3 regions of the Streptomyces sp. NPDC012935 genome follow, and region 1 is predicted to be linked to each of the others. Evidence: riboswitches for the same ligand, from Rfam matches in the RefSeq annotation. Region 1 holds a riboswitch; each other region holds the start of a gene.
The links. Region 1 has a riboswitch for cobalamin ahead of ACFY5C_RS04215 (energy-coupling factor ABC transporter permease). Riboswitches for the same ligand answer to the same signal wherever they lie in the genome.

Region 1 (4,833 bases):
GTCGACGTCGTGGGTGGCCATGACCACCGTGGTCCCGTTCGAGCGCAGTCCGTCGAGCGTGGCGAGCAGGCGTTCCTGGCCGTCCGGGTCGAGCCCGGCGGTCGGCTCGTCCAGGATCAGCACGCGGGGCCGCATCGCCACCGCGCCGGCGATGGCCGTGCGCTTGCGCTGCCCGTACGACAGCAGATGCGTGGGCCGGTCGGCCAGCGCGCCGATGTCCAGGGCGGCGAGCGCCTCGTCGACCCGCACGCGCACCTCGGGGTCGGGCAGGCCGAGGTTCAGTGGGCCGAAGGAGACGTCCTGGGCGACGGACGCGGCGAAGAGCTGGTCGTCCGGGTCCTGCACCACCAGCTGGACGGTCGTGCGCAGCCGGGTCAGCCCCTTGCGGTCGTACGTGACCCGAGTGCCCTGCACCGTCAACCGGCCGTCGTGCGGCCTGAGTCCACCGCTGAGCAGCCGCATCAGCGTGGTCTTGCCGCTGCCGTTGCGGCCCAGCAGCGCCAGCGCGCGCCCCTCGCGCACATCGAAGTCGAGGCCGCTGAGCACGACGGGGCCGTCCTCGTAGGCGTAGGACGCGCCCCGCAGGGCGACCAGGGCGGTGGGCTCGCTCATGGCAGGGCCTTCTCCAGTACGAGGGTGAGGGTGGCCAGCGCTGCGAGGAGGGCGCAACTCGCGGCCGTGAAGCGGACGGACACGCGGGCCTCGGGCACCAGGACACGCAGGGTGCCGTCGTAGCCGCGCCCGGCGAGCCCGGCCTGGAGCCGGGTGGCCCGGTCGAAGGCCCGCACGAAGGCGGTCGCGCCGAGCCCGGCCAGGGAACGCCACTCCGCGGCCCGGCTCATGTGCCCCAGCCGGGCGGCCTGGGCTTCCCGGATACGGCGCACCGAGTCCAGGAGCAGGAAGCTCATGCGGTACGTCACCAGGGCGACGTCCACGACAGGCGCGGGCACCCCCGCCTTCACCAGGCGGGGCAGCAGGTCGGACATGGGCGTGGTGAAGGCGAACAGCAGCACCCCGAGCGAGGCCGCCGAGGTGCGCAGCAGCAGTTCCCCCGCCAGCAGCGGCCCGTCGTGGGCGAGGGACACGAAGCCCTGCGGCCCGCCCACCTGGACGAGCAGGGTGACCGCGCCGGTCACGCAGAAGCCCAGCGGCACGCGATAGGCACGCCACAGCCGCCGGCCCGGCACGCCCGCGGGTCCCAGCAGCACCACGAGGGACGTCAGGAGCACCAGGGCCGCGCCCGGCCAGGGCGGCAGCGAGATCGCGAGCACGGTGAGACCGAGCCCGAGGACGGCCTTGTCCACCGGGTGGCGGCGGCGCCAGCGACTGCTGTGCGCCGCCGCGTCGATCGGCAGCACGAGTGATCAGGCCCTTTCGGCCGTGGACTCCTCGGCGGCCGCGGTGCCGCAGGCCGCGCCCCCGGTGTCCCGTGCCCGCTCCAGCGCCCGCTGCTCGCCCTGGCGCCTGCCCCGGTGCACGCCGAAGTAGTAGGCGAGGACGCCGGCGCCGAGGGCGGCCTGGAGGGCGAACAGCGCCGACTCGATCTCACCGGACGGCGGCTCGTACAGCGGTGAGAACCAGGGTTCGTAGTCCGGCTTGATCTCGGTGATCGCGGTCTCCGCCTCGGCGTCGGCGCCCGTGAAGGGCTCCTCCTTGTGATCGCCGAGGCCGAAAGCGAGCGGCAGGACCGCGAGCGCGGCCACGACGAGCAGCAGCAGGACGTTGATCTTCGTGTTCTTGCTCATCGGGCCACCGCCTCGGTCTCGGTCCGGGACTGCCTCTTGGTGAGGAGCACGCCCAGCCGGGTCAGCTCGCCCTTGCTGGACTGCACCAGCAGCCGCATCACGAGCACCGTGAGCAGTCCCTCGCTCACCGCGAGGGGGATCTGGGTGACGGCGAAGATGGAGCCGAACTTGCCGAGCGCGCCCAGGAATCCGCTGCTCGGGTCGGGGAACGCCAGCGCCAGCTGGACGCTGGTGACGCAGTAGGTGGAGAGGTCGGCGACGAACGCCCCGAAGAACACCGCCACCATCAGCGGCACGTCGTAGCGGCGCAGCAGTTTGTAGATCGCGTATCCGGCCCAGGGGCCGACGATCGCCATGGAGAAGACGTTGGCACCGAGCGTGGTCAGGCCGCCGTGCGCGAGCAGCAGCGCCTGGAAGAGCAGCGTGATGGTGCCCAGGACCGCCATGATCGGCGGCCGGAACAGAATGGCGCCCAGCCCGGTGCCGGTGGGATGCGAGCAGCTGCCGGTGACCGAGGGCAGCTTCAGCGCGGACAGGACGAACGTGAAGGCTCCGGAGGCGCCGAGGAGCAGCGTGCTCTCGGGGTGCTCCCTGACCTCACGGGTGAGCGAACGGACTCCGTGGACGACGAACGGAGCGGACGCGACGCCCCAGGCGACCGCGTGCGCCGGCGGGAGGAAACCCTCGGCTATGTGCATGGCTCAGCAGACCCTCTCCAGCACCTCGTGGATGGTTGACGCGCCTTGGCCGGTCTCCTGGCTGACGGGTACCACCGCCCGTGCTCCGCCTTCCCGGGTCCCGAAGGACCCAGTGGCTGCCCGTGAGGGCCGGAGCCGGACTTCCCGATTCACAGTGGCGAGGGCCGCACCGGCATCACACCGGATTTCCCGTTCACCAAGGCGTGGTGACAGTAGTGCCCGCACAGGGTGGCTGACAAGCGCGCCTCGGGGGCGTGAAAGGGGCGTTCGCGCGCCCCACGGCCGAGTTGGGCGGGCCGCCGACTCCGCAACAACATGTACACCCTGGGTAATCGAATGCGGATCAGTCATAAGAAGTTTTGAATATGGCGATCTGTCCGCGTTGCGGCGCCGAATCAAGTGCATGGAGGAATCCACGGCCCTGCTGGACGGGTGCGATGAACCGGCCGCCATCGAGAGGACCCTCGCCGCGGTGCTGGCCGAGGTCGTGCGGAGCGAGCAGGTGCCGGTCGACGGTCACTTCTTCGACGACCTGGGCGCCGACTCGCTGGTGATGGCGCACTTCTGTGCACGAGTCAGGAAGCGTGCGGATCTGCCGTCGGTGTCGATGAGGGACGTCTATCGGCACCCGACGATCAGGAGCCTGGCGACGGCGCTCGCGGATGCCGAGCCGATGTCGCGGACGGAACCCGCGGCCGCGGCTCCCGCACGGGAGTCACCGGCCCCGGCTTCGGCGCCGGGCCGGTCCGCGGCGGGCATGCGGCAGTACGTTCTCTGCGGTGCGCTCCAGTTCCTCGCCTTCCTGGCGTACGCCTACCTCCTCGCCTTCGGCACCGCCCTGGGCTACGGGTGGATTTCCGCCGGATCGGGCGTGGTCGATGTGTATCTGCGCTCGGTCCTGTTCGGGGGTGCGGCCTTCTTGGCCCTCTGTGTCCTGCCCGTACTCGTGAAGTGGACCCTCGTAGGCCGGTGGAAGCCTCAGCACATCCCCGTCTGGAGCGTCAGGTACGTCCGCTTCTGGATCGTCAAGACGCTGGTGCGGGCGGATCCGATGGTGCTGTTCAGCGGTTCCCCGCTCTACCTGCTCTACCTCAGGGCGCTGGGCGCGAAGGTCGGACGGGGGGCCGTGGTCCTCTCCCGGAACGTGCCCGTGTGCACCGATCTGCTCTCCATCGGTGACGGTGCGGTCGTCCGCAAGGACTCGTTCTTCTCCTGCTATCGGGCGCACGCCGGGCTGATCCAGACCGGCCCGGTCACCCTCGGCAGGAACGTGCTGGTCAGCGAGGCCACGGTCCTCGACATCGACACAGCGCTCGGTGACGGGGCACAGCTCGGCCACGCCTCCTCGCTGCACCGTGGACAGGCGGTGCCCGACGGCGAGCACTGGCACGGGTCACCGGCGCAGCGGGCCGACGTGGACTACCAGGTGGTGGGGCAGGTCCGCTGCGGCGCGGTGCGCAGAGCGACCCACAGTGCTCTGCAGCTGCTGCTCGCGCTGGTCGTGTACATACCCCTGGCGGTCGGCGGCGTCGCCGCACTGCTCGTCGAGGTCCCGCAGCTCAGCACGGCACTGGAGCCGGGGCCCGCGGTCTTCGCCGACTGGACTTTCTACCTCGAGGCCCTGGCGATGTCCTTCGTGCTCGTCTTCGGCGCCGTGCCCGCCGGTCTCCTCGTCCTGACCGCCCTTCCCCGCCTGCTCAGCCTGACCATCACGCCGGGCAGGACCTACCGTCTGTACGGCTTCCACTTCGAGGTGCACCGGACGATCACGCTCCTGACCAACTGGAAGTTCCTCAAGCGCCTGTTCGGTGACAGCTCCGCCATCGTCCACTACCTGCGGGGCCTCGGGTACGACCTCTCCCGCGTCCAGCAGACCGGGTCGAACTTCGGCACGGAGATGAAGCACGAGACGCCGTATCTGAGCTCTGTCGGGCGCGGGACGATGGTCGCCGACGGCCTGTCGATGATGAACGCCGACTTCTCCAGTACGGCGTTCCGGGTGTCCCGGGTGTCGATCGGGCCGCGCAACTTCCTCGGGAACCGGATCGCGTACCCCACGCGGGGCAGGACCGGCGACAACTGCCTGCTCGCGACGAAGGTGATGGTGCCGGTCGACGGGGAGGTCCGCGAGGGTGTCGGGCTGCTGGGCTCGCCCAGCTTCGAGATTCCGCGTTCGGTCCTGCGGGACAGCACGTTCGACCGGCTCAAGGGCCATGAGGAGCTGCGGCACGGCCTTGCCGCAAAGAACAGGCACAACGTCGCCACGATGGCGTGGTACCTGCTGTCGCGCTGGATATTTGCCTTCGCAATCATCCTGCTCGTCACGGCGGCCGCGGAGATGTACGGGCCGCTCGGCGTGTCCGGGATCATGCTGGCCGATGTCGTTGTCG
Region 2 (4,833 bases), on a different contig from region 1:
GCCGCGTAGAGATCGAGCGCCTTCGGATCGTCCGTGCGGCGTTCCGCGGCCCTGCAGAGCCGGTGGGCCAGCGTGTGCCCGCGCACCCGTGACCTGCGGAGCCGCTCCTCGACCTCCTTCGTCACCTCGGCCCGTACGCCCTCTCGGCGGGCCCTGACCCCCGCCGCCCGGCGGCGCGACAACAGCACCAGGGCCATGAGCAGTTCGCGGCTGGGCCCGGGCGGCTGGAGCACCTGCTCGACGAGCTCGCCGGCGCCCCGCTCGCCCAGCTGCCGCAGCACGCGGTAGCCGAAGTAGGCCTGGATGATGCTGTGCGGGAAACGGACCTTGCGCTCGAAGCCCTCCACCAGTCCGAGCTTGTCCGCGTTGCGCGCGATCCGGGCGAGGGCGGCGCGGCACTGGTCCATGTTGCCCCCGCGCAACCGCCTCCTCTCGTCCGGGCCGATCCGCCGGCACAGCACGTCCCAGATCTGCTGCCGGTGCCACTCGGAGAAGACGTTCCCGCGCCTGCCGTACCGGTCGAAGGCGCGTCCGCCGGTCCACAGGTGCTCGGCGCGGGCCTGTGCGCGCCGCATCGGACCGGGGTGGACGTCCGAGTCGAGCAGCTCCCCGAGGCCGACCTCCAGCTTGTCCTGGAGCAGTCCCACGCAGGCCAGGGCGGAGACCACTTCGAGGGCGTCGCGGCGTTCCTGCCGGCTCAGCGCGACGTCCCGGCGCAGCCTGCCCTGGCACAGCGCCTCGTCCCAGGTCTCCAGCAGCCACAACCGCAGCGTGCCGCGGTCGCGGCTGCGGGTGTTCATGTGCTGCGGGTCGTTGTCCGGCCGGTCGTGCTCCAGGGCGCCGTGGCGGTGCAGTTCGCGGGCGATCTGGAGGTAGACGGGCGACTCGGTCACCTCCGCCGTCTCCACGATCCAGTCCACGCGGCGTTCGTCCGTCTCCGGAACGCGTGCCTGGACGAACCGCAACGCCTCCTCCTCGCTGAGCGGTTCCAGCTCGACGATCGCGGCCGGGGTGCTCTCCAGCGGGCTGTGCGGACGGGAGGCGATGACGAGGGGCAGCTTCTCCTCGTAGGCGCGCTCGATGGCTCGCCGGATGATGTTGTCCCGGTTCTGTTCGAGGCCGTCGCCGAGGAGAGCCTCCTCCAGTCCATCGGCGATGACGACGGGTTTGTCGTCGGCGAGCAGTTGCTGCCAGACCCGCTCGGTCTTGGTGCGCGCGAGGATGCCCCGGGGTGCCTCGTCTATGAAGCGCTGCTTGGCCATGCGTTCGAAGTTCAGGTCGGTGCCGCCGTTCGCGTCCCGCAGCCGGATCGGCACCGGTACGGCGTTCTGCTCCGCCAGCAGTTCGGTGAGCCGTACCAGGACGGCGGTCTTGCCCACGCCGACACCGCCGACCAGCAGATAGGGACGGCGCGTGTCGCGCTCGCGCAGCCGTTCGGCGATGACCTGGGCGATCTCCTCCCTGCCTACGATCTCGGTGGCGTCCGGGCCGGCGGTGAGCACCAGTCGGTGGGGATCGTCCCGTGCCTTTGCGAGATAGCGCCGCTTGGTCCACCGGTACCACCAGAACAGAAAGAGGGTGGCGGCGAGCGACGCGGCGAGCACCGGGCCGAGGAAGCGCAGGACGGTCTCGAATCCGTCATTGCCCTGCCGCCACTTCTCGAAGCTGGTCGTGTTGCTCGAGATCAGGATGTACAGGCCCTCCACCACCCACGCGAGCAAGGCGAGCGCGGCCACCGTCCAGATGGCCCGGGTGACGTTGGTGTAGGTGAACCACCGGCGCCACTTCCTGGGGCGGGTGGTGCCGCCGCGAGCCTCCAGGCGGATCGTCAGCCGGTGCCAATGGGCCACGAACCCCTGCCTGACCCAGGTGCCCGCCCGTCTCGGAGCCAGCGTCGCCATCGGCGCGTTGCGCGGTCGCTTCTTGCCGGGCGGGCGACGGACGACCCTCGTCATCGTTCGTCTCCTTCCGAGGAGGACTCTCGAAACGGAGCGACCGCGGAGCGCCGACACCTATCTCCATAGAAGCACTCCCGGAACTCCCCGCAACCCGGCGGCCCTCGGCGAAAACCCTGGGCCGTCCCCGGGACCGGTCCGGCAGACTCGGGCGTATGGACATCGCGATCCGGCCGACGGATCCCGGCGAGTTCGACGCGCCCGGCGAGTTCACCACCAGGAAATACTCCAAGCGCGCGGCCGCCGCCGAGGTGGTGGTCACGCGGACCGCCAACTGCTGGGCGGGGTGACCTTCGTCCCGTCCGGCGGCCCCCTGGCGAGGCAGCCCGCACGTGCGCGCCCGTAGCGACCGCGCTCGCGCCCGCGCCCGCGCCACGGAGGGCTGCGTACGCATCGTCCTGTCGACCCAGCGAGCCATGCACGCCCGGATCTACATCACTCTCCTCACCTACGAGTTGACGCTCTGAAACCAGCGCGACACAACATCTGGGGGTGGCGTGGCGGGTGAGCACAAGATGTATGCTCATGCTCGCTGTCGCCGCAGGGGAATCCGGTGCGAATCCGGAACTGTCCCGCAACGGTGTACTTGTGCATGTCTGTTCCCAGGACCGGCATGCGCAGGAGTCAGTCCGAGGACCTGCCGACAGCGCGCCCGGCCACCCGGCCGGTGCGCCCGACGTCCGGGCCTCGCGGAATGGGCCGGTGGACGCGACGCCGTGTGCGCTCGTGTGCTGCCCCCTGCCCTCGCCGAGGCCCCCGTGCCGAGCGAGGGAGAGCCCCCACGTGACCATCGCGCCAGCAGATCCGGCCTCAGCCGTCCCGACCGTCCCTACGGACGAGGACGCCCCGGGAACCGCCTTGCTGCGGACCCTGACCGAGCTGACCGCCGACCTCCCCGACGCCGACCCCGGCCGGGTCGCCGCCGCCGCGCTGCGCGGCCGGTCCGCGTTCGCGGACGAGGCGGAGCTGCGCGAGCTGGCCACCGAAGCGGCGGCCGGCCTGATCTCCGAGGACCCCGCCTACTCGAGGCTCGCCGCCCGGCTGCTGACCCTCTCCATCGCCGCCGAGGCCGCCTCGCAGGGCGTCACGTCCTTCACCGGGTCGGTCGCGGTCGGGCACCGTGAGGGCCTCATCGCCGACCGGACCGCCGAGTTCGTGCGCCTGCACGCGGCCCGCCTCGACGCCCTGGTCGACATGGACGGCGACGACCGCTTCGGCTACTTCGGCCTGCGCACCCTGCACAGCCGGTACCTCCTGCGGCACCCCATCACCCGCAAGGTCGTCGAGACGCCCCAGCACTTCATGCTGCGCGTCGCCGCCGGTCTCGCCGAGGACGACACCGCCCGGTCGGTGGACGAAGTCGCCGCGCTCTACGGGCTCATGAGCCGCCTCGACTACCTCCCCTCCTCCCCCACCCTCTTCAACTCCGGCACCCGGCATCCCCAGATGTCGTCCTGCTACCTCCTCGACTCCCCCAAGGACGAGCTGGACTCCATCTACGACCGCTACCACCAGGTCGCCCGCCTCTCCAAGCACGCGGGCGGCATCGGTCTTTCGTACTCCCGTATCCGGTCCCGGGGTTCGCTGATCCGCGGCACCAACGGTCACTCCAACGGCATCGTGCCGTTCCTGAAGACCCTCGACGCCTCGGTCGCCGCGGTGAACCAGGGCGGCCGGCGCAAGGGTGCGGCCGCGGTGTACCTGGAGACCTGGCACTCCGACATCGAGGAGTTCCTGGAGCTGCGCGACAACACCGGTGAGGACGCCCGCCGTACGCACAACCTGAACCTCGCGCACTGGGTCCCGGACGAGTTCATGCGCCGGGTCAACGCCGACGAGCCGTGGTCGCTGTTCTCGCCGTCGGACGTGCCGGATCTCGTCGACCTGTGGGGCGACGAGTTCGACGAGGCGTACCGCAAGGCGGAGGCGGCGGGGCTCGCGAAGAAGACCATCCCCGCCCGTGATCTGTACGGCCGCATGATGCGCACCCTCGCGCAGACCGGCAACGGCTGGATGACCTTCAAGGACGCCGCCAACCGCACCGCCAACCAGACGGCCCTGCCGGGCCATGTCGTCCACTCCTCCAACCTCTGCACGGAGATCCTGGAGGTCACGGACGACGGGGAGACGGCGGTCTGCAACCTGGGGTCGGTCAACCTCGGCGCCTTCGTGAACACCATGACCGGCGACATCGACTGGGAGCGGCTCGACGCGACCGTCCGCACGGCCGTCACGTTCCTCGACCGGGTCGTCGACATCAACTTCTACCCGACCGAGCAGGCGGGCCGGTCGAACGCCAAGTGGCGGCCGGTCGGGCTCGGCGCGATGGGCCTGCAGGACGTCTTCTTCAAGCTGCGCCTGCCCTTCGACTCCGCCGAGGCGAAGGCCCTGTCCGCCCGGATCGCCGAGCGCATCATGCTCGCCGCCTACGAGGCCTCCGCCGACCTCGCCGAGCGCAACGGCCCGCTGCCGGCGTGGGAGAAGACCCGTACCGCCCGCGGTGTCCTGCACCCCGACCACTACGACGTCGAGCTGACCTGGCCGGAGCGCTGGTCGGCCCTGCGCAGCCGTATCGCCACCACCGGCATGCGCAACTCCCTTCTGCTCGCCATCGCGCCCACCGCGACCATCGCGTCGATCGCGGGTGTCTACGAGTGCATCGAGCCGCAGGTCTCCAACCTGTTCAAACGCGAGACGCTCTCCGGCGAGTTCCTCCAGGTCAACTCCTACCTGGTCAACGAGCTCAAGGAGCTCGGCGTCTGGGACGCCCGCACCCGTGAGGCGCTGCGTGAGGCGAACGGCTCGGTGCAGGAGTTCGCCTGGATCCCCGAGGACGTGCGGCGGCTGTACCGCACGGCGTGGGAGATCCCGCAGCGCG
Region 3 (4,833 bases), on a different contig from region 1:
AGCGAGCCGTGCCAGTGCGTGCCCCAGGTCTGGCCGACCCGGCAGCCGTCGAGGAAGGCTTCCCCGCCATGGATCTCGGCGACCCCGTGGTGGATCTCGTACCCCGCGACGTGCTCGCCGAGGGCTTCTCCCACCGGCCGGGTCAGGGTCTTCTCGCGGGCGAACCGCACCCGCACGGGCAACGCACCGAGCCCCTCGACATGACCCTGCCGGCTCTCGACCTCGTCCTCGATGTGCTCGCCGAGGACCTGGAAGCCGCCGCAGATGCCGAGGACGGGCCGTCCTTCGGCGACCCTGCGCTTCAGGGCCTGTGCGAGCCCCCGCTCCCGCAGCCACTCCAGCGCGCGAACCGTCCCCCGGGTCCCCGGAAGGATGACGAGATCCGCGTCCGCCAGCTCCTCCGGCCGGTCCACGAACCGCACCACGACACCGGGTTCGGCGGCCAGGGCGTCGATGTCGGTGAAGTTGGACATCAGCGGGACGGCACAGACGGCGACCCGCAGCACGTCCTCGCCGACGGGCGGGGCGACGTTCGACTCCCGCACGGTCCCGCGCAGGGACACCCGCAGTCCGTCCTCCTCGTCGATGCCGAGGCCGTGCTGGAAGGGGAGGACGCCGTAGGTGTGCCGTCCGGTGAGGCCCAGCAGCATGTCGAGCCCCGGCTCCAGGAGGCTGACGTCCCCGCGGAACTTGTTCACCAGGAACCCGGCGACGAGCGCCTGGTCCTCGGGCGAGAGCAGGGCGATCGTCCCGAAGAAGGAGGCGAACACGCCCCCGCGGTCGATGTCACCCACCACCAGCACGGGCAGCCCGGCATTGCGGGCGATACCCATGTTGACGATGTCGGTCCGCCGCAGATTGATCTCGGCCGGCGAGCCGGCCCCCTCACAGATCACCGCGTCATACGTGCCCCGCAACTCGGCGAGACAGTCGAGCACGGTCCCGAGCAGCTGCTCCTGCCGCCCGCCGTGCAGCCTCTTCCCGGGGGACGACTCCCCAGACCCCCCGAAGAAGCCGCGTGCGCTCAGCTCACCCACCGGCTTGCCCAGCAGCACGACCTGACTGCTCTGCTCCCCACCGGGCTTGAGCAGCACGGGATTCATCAGCGCGGTCGGCTCGACCCGGCAGGCCTGTGCCTGCATGGCCTGGGCCCGTCCGATCTCGGCGCCCTCACGCGTGACGAACGAGTTGAGGGACATGTTCTGCGCCTTGAACGGCGCGACCTTCACTCCCTGCCGCACCAGCCATCGGCAGATCCCGGCGGTGACGACGCTCTTGCCGGCGTCGGATGTGGTGCCGGCGACAAGGAGACCACCGCCCGTCATGAGGTACGTCCCTTCGCGATGCGGCGCGCGACGGCACAGACGCCGAGCGCCAGCCAGCCGACGCGCTTCGACAGCCGTACGGCCCGTTCGATGTCCTGCGTGCCCACGGCCCGCCCGTCCCCGTTCAGCACGGGCCGATGCTCGACGCGTCCGCCGTACGACAGCGTCCCGCCCAGCCGCACCCCGAGCGCCCCCGCGAACGAGGCCTCCACGGGCCCGGCGTTGGGGCTCGGATGCTTGGCGGCGTCGGCGCGCCACGCTCGTACCGCCCCACGGGGGTCACCCCCGGCGACGGCGGCGAGTACGGCGGTCAGCCGGGATCCCGGCCACCCCGCCAGGTCGTCGAGCCTGGCCGAAGCCCAGCCGTACCGCCGGTACTTGGGCGACTTGTGCCCCACCATGGCGTCGAGTGTGTTCACGGCCCGGAACCCGACCAGCCCGGGAACGCCTGCCACGGCGCCCCACACCAGGGCCCCCACCACCGCGTCGGAGGTGTTCTCGGCGACGGACTCCACGACGGCCCGCGCGATCCCGTCCGCGTCCAGCGCCTGCGGATCCCGCCCGCACAGATGCGGCAGCCGGGCACGTGCGCCCTCGATGTCCCCCGCTTCGAGCGCCTGCCCGATGACCCGGGCCTCCCGGGCGAGCGAAGTCCCCCCGACGACCGCCCAGGTGGCGGCGCCGGTCAGCGCGACGGCGGTGGCGGGGGACGTACGTACGAGACGAGCTGCGGTGGCGCCGAGGGCCACGGCGCCACCGGCGCACACGGCGGTGTGCACCGCACCCCATGCGCGGTGGTCACGCCACAACACCCGTTCCACGGCGGCGGCGGTCCGCCCGAACACGGCGACCGGGTGTCCCCGGCGAGGATCGCCGAGCAGCAGATCACCGAGAAGTCCGGCGGCGGCGCCGTACGCGAAGACGCGATCGGCACGCATCGGGGTCAGCCGAGCGTCGAGTCAGACGAGGGTCCGGTTCTGCATGTCGATCGGCAGGCGAGCATCGCGTTATGTCCTCACTCAGGGTGTCCACGCCCTGGTTCGACGAGACCGGCGGTGAGAGTTCCTGGCTCCCGGGGGTGTCTACCCCGGTGACAGTGGCGGGACCGCGCCGGATTCACACCGGCTTCCTCTCCTGCCGCCGCACATGGCTCCGGCAGTCCACCACGGGGTTGGAACGGCCGTCAACTTGCCGTTGACCTGCGAAGGGAGAGTGTGCGAAGGCCCACACAGCAGTGAGGTGCGGGACGGTGATCCGTCCCGCACCTCGGGTGTTTCAGGTGATGCGCGTCGTGCGTCAGGCCACGATCAGATAGATGCCGTACGCCACTGCCGCCGCGCATGCCGCGAAGCACGCGTACGCACCCGTGACCGCGAGAGAGGCCGAGTCGCCCTGGGCCGCGGCCCGTTCGCGCCGGGACAGGCCTGCGATGCCGAGGGTGAACAGGCCCACCAGGGCCACGGTGACCACGAGGCTGACGCCGAAGACGGAGCCGAGTGCCGCCCAGTCGATCTTCATGCTTCTGCTTTCCTGAGTGTGTGAGGGGGAGTGACTGGAGTGACCGGGTGCGTCAGACCGTGGCCTTCGAAGGCTCCGGCTCCGAGGACTGGGCCGGGATGGTGGCCGTGAGTTCCTCGGTCGCCATGCCCGCGGGCGGCGGGGTCACGGCGGCCATGGCCGTGGTCACCACGCCGGCCGGCTCGTCGGACTCGTTGACGTTGGTGTGGTCGATGACCTCACGGCGGGAGATCTTCCAGATCGCGGCGCTGGAGGCGACCAGGAACACCGCGACGACGGCGGTGCCCCAGGCGCCGAAGCCCGTCACGTACTCGGCGATCGCGCCGACCAGCGCGGCGGCCGGGAGGGTCAGGCCCCAGGCGACGAACATGCGGGTCGCCGTCGACCAGCGGACCACACCGCCCTTGCGGCCGAGGCCCGCGCCCATCACCGCGCCGGAGACGGAGTGCGTGGTGGACAGGGAGAAGCCGAGGTGGGAGGAGGCCAGGATGACGGTGGCCGCGCTGGTCTGGGCGGCGAAGCCCTGCTGCGGCTGAAGGTCGGTCAGGCCCTTGCCCATGGTGCGGATGATGCGCCAGCCGCCGAGGTAGGTGCCGAGCGCGATGGCCAGGCCCGCGGAGAGGATGACCCACATGGGCGGGTCGGAGTCGGGGGCGAGGGTGCCGCCGGCGACCAGGGCGAGGGTGATGATGCCCATGGTCTTCTGCGCGTCGTTGGTGCCGTGGGCCAGGGAGACCAGGCCGGCCGAGGCGATCTGGCCGGCGCGGTAGCCCTTCTTGGCGGACTCGCCGTCGGCCTTCTTGCCGAGCGAGTAGGTCAGGCGGGTGGCCAGCAGCGCCGCGATGCCCGCGACCAGCGGGGCGGCGATCGCCGGGATCAGCACCTTGGTGACGAGCGCGTCGCCGTGGACCGCGCCGACGCCGGCCGAGGCGATGGTGGCGCCGATCAGACCGCCCATCAGCGCGTGCGAGGAGCTGGAGGGCAGGCCCACCAGCCAGGTCAGCAGGTTCCAGAGGATCGCGCCGACCAGCGCGGCGAAGATGACCTCGGGACGGATGCCGGTCTCGTCGACGAGACCTTTGGAGATCGTGTTGGCGACCTCCACGGAGAGGAAGGCGCCGACAAGGTTCAGCGCGGCGGACATGGCCACCGCGACCTTGGGCTTGAGCGCACCGGTCGAGATGGTGGTGGCCATCGCGTTGGCGGTGTCGTGGAAACCGTTCGTGAAATCGAACGCGAGTGCGGTTACCACCACAATCGCGAGGATCAGCGAGAAGTTTTCCATTTACCCAGGCAATCGTTCGAGGTCATTGGCCGGACGAACGTAAGTAACCTGAGTGAACGGAAGATGAACTGGGGTGAGCCGCACGGTGTCCGCGGGAGGGGGTTAATCGTCCGGTGGGCGAGGCCCCCGTCCCTCGGCCGTCGCGCGGCCCAGGCGCCGCAAGGTCAGTAGCCTCGGGCGAACTTCCTCAGCTGGGTCATGGACCCGTTGAAGAGATTCTGGTCACCCGGCAGGCTTCCGCTGCCGTTGTCGTACTGCCAGATGGTCCAGAACCGCCATCCGGCCGGCAGCGCCCCCGCGCTGGAGGAGTTGTAGCGCGCTATCCACAGCGCGTGATTCGAGGCGAAGGCGCGGCTGCCGCCGGTGCAGTTGTTCCACCAGTGCGTGGTGGTGTAGATCACCGGGCGACGGCCGGTCAGCCGCTTGACCTCGTTGCTGAAGGACTGGATCCAGCTGACCATCTTCGCCTTGCTCAGCCCGTAGCACTTGTGCCTGCTGTAGGGGTTGTACTCGATGTCGAGAGCGGGTGGCAGGGTCCAGCCGTCGGACCGCCAGTCGCCGCCGTTGCGCACGAAGTACGCGGCCTGCGTCCTGCCCGGCGACTTGTTCGGCAGCGCGAAGTGGTACGCGCCGCGTATCAGGCCCGCGTTGCGGGAGCCGTTGTACTGCTGGCCGAAGTAGGGGTTGCGGTAGGTGTGGGACTCG

Region 2: it holds a riboswitch for cobalamin, as region 1 does, so the genes downstream of both, ACFY5C_RS30990 (ribonucleoside-diphosphate reductase subunit alpha) here and ACFY5C_RS04215 (energy-coupling factor ABC transporter permease) in region 1, are expected to answer to the same signal.
Region 3: it holds a riboswitch for cobalamin, as region 1 does, so the genes downstream of both, ACFY5C_RS14445 (cobalamin biosynthesis protein) here and ACFY5C_RS04215 (energy-coupling factor ABC transporter permease) in region 1, are expected to answer to the same signal.

Annotation. Positions count from the first base shown of each region.
Region 1 is NZ_JBIBBC010000001.1:963,171-968,003, reverse strand. It holds gene ACFY5C_RS04230 (ATP-binding cassette domain-containing protein) at 1-612, opposite strand, end outside; gene cbiQ (cobalt ECF transporter T component CbiQ) at 609-1,358, opposite strand; gene ACFY5C_RS04220 (energy-coupling factor ABC transporter substrate-binding protein) at 1,365-1,745, opposite strand; gene ACFY5C_RS04215 (energy-coupling factor ABC transporter permease) at 1,742-2,443, opposite strand; cobalamin riboswitch at 2,473-2,659, opposite strand; gene ACFY5C_RS04210 (Pls/PosA family non-ribosomal peptide synthetase) at 2,847-4,833, shown strand, end outside.
Region 2 is NZ_JBIBBC010000015.1:207,407-212,239, forward strand. It holds gene ACFY5C_RS30980 (ATP-binding protein) at 1-1,955, opposite strand, end outside; partial or broken gene ACFY5C_RS30985 (hypothetical protein) at 2,111-2,422, shown strand; cobalamin riboswitch at 2,441-2,615, shown strand; gene ACFY5C_RS30990 (ribonucleoside-diphosphate reductase subunit alpha) at 2,739-4,833, shown strand, end outside.
Region 3 is NZ_JBIBBC010000005.1:55,706-60,538, reverse strand. It holds gene ACFY5C_RS14450 (cobyric acid synthase) at 1-1,325, opposite strand, end outside; gene ACFY5C_RS14445 (cobalamin biosynthesis protein) at 1,322-2,263, opposite strand; cobalamin riboswitch at 2,364-2,506, opposite strand; gene ACFY5C_RS14440 (hypothetical protein) at 2,622-2,843, opposite strand; gene ACFY5C_RS14435 (anion permease) at 2,896-4,128, opposite strand; gene ACFY5C_RS14430 (lysozyme) at 4,293-4,833, opposite strand, start outside.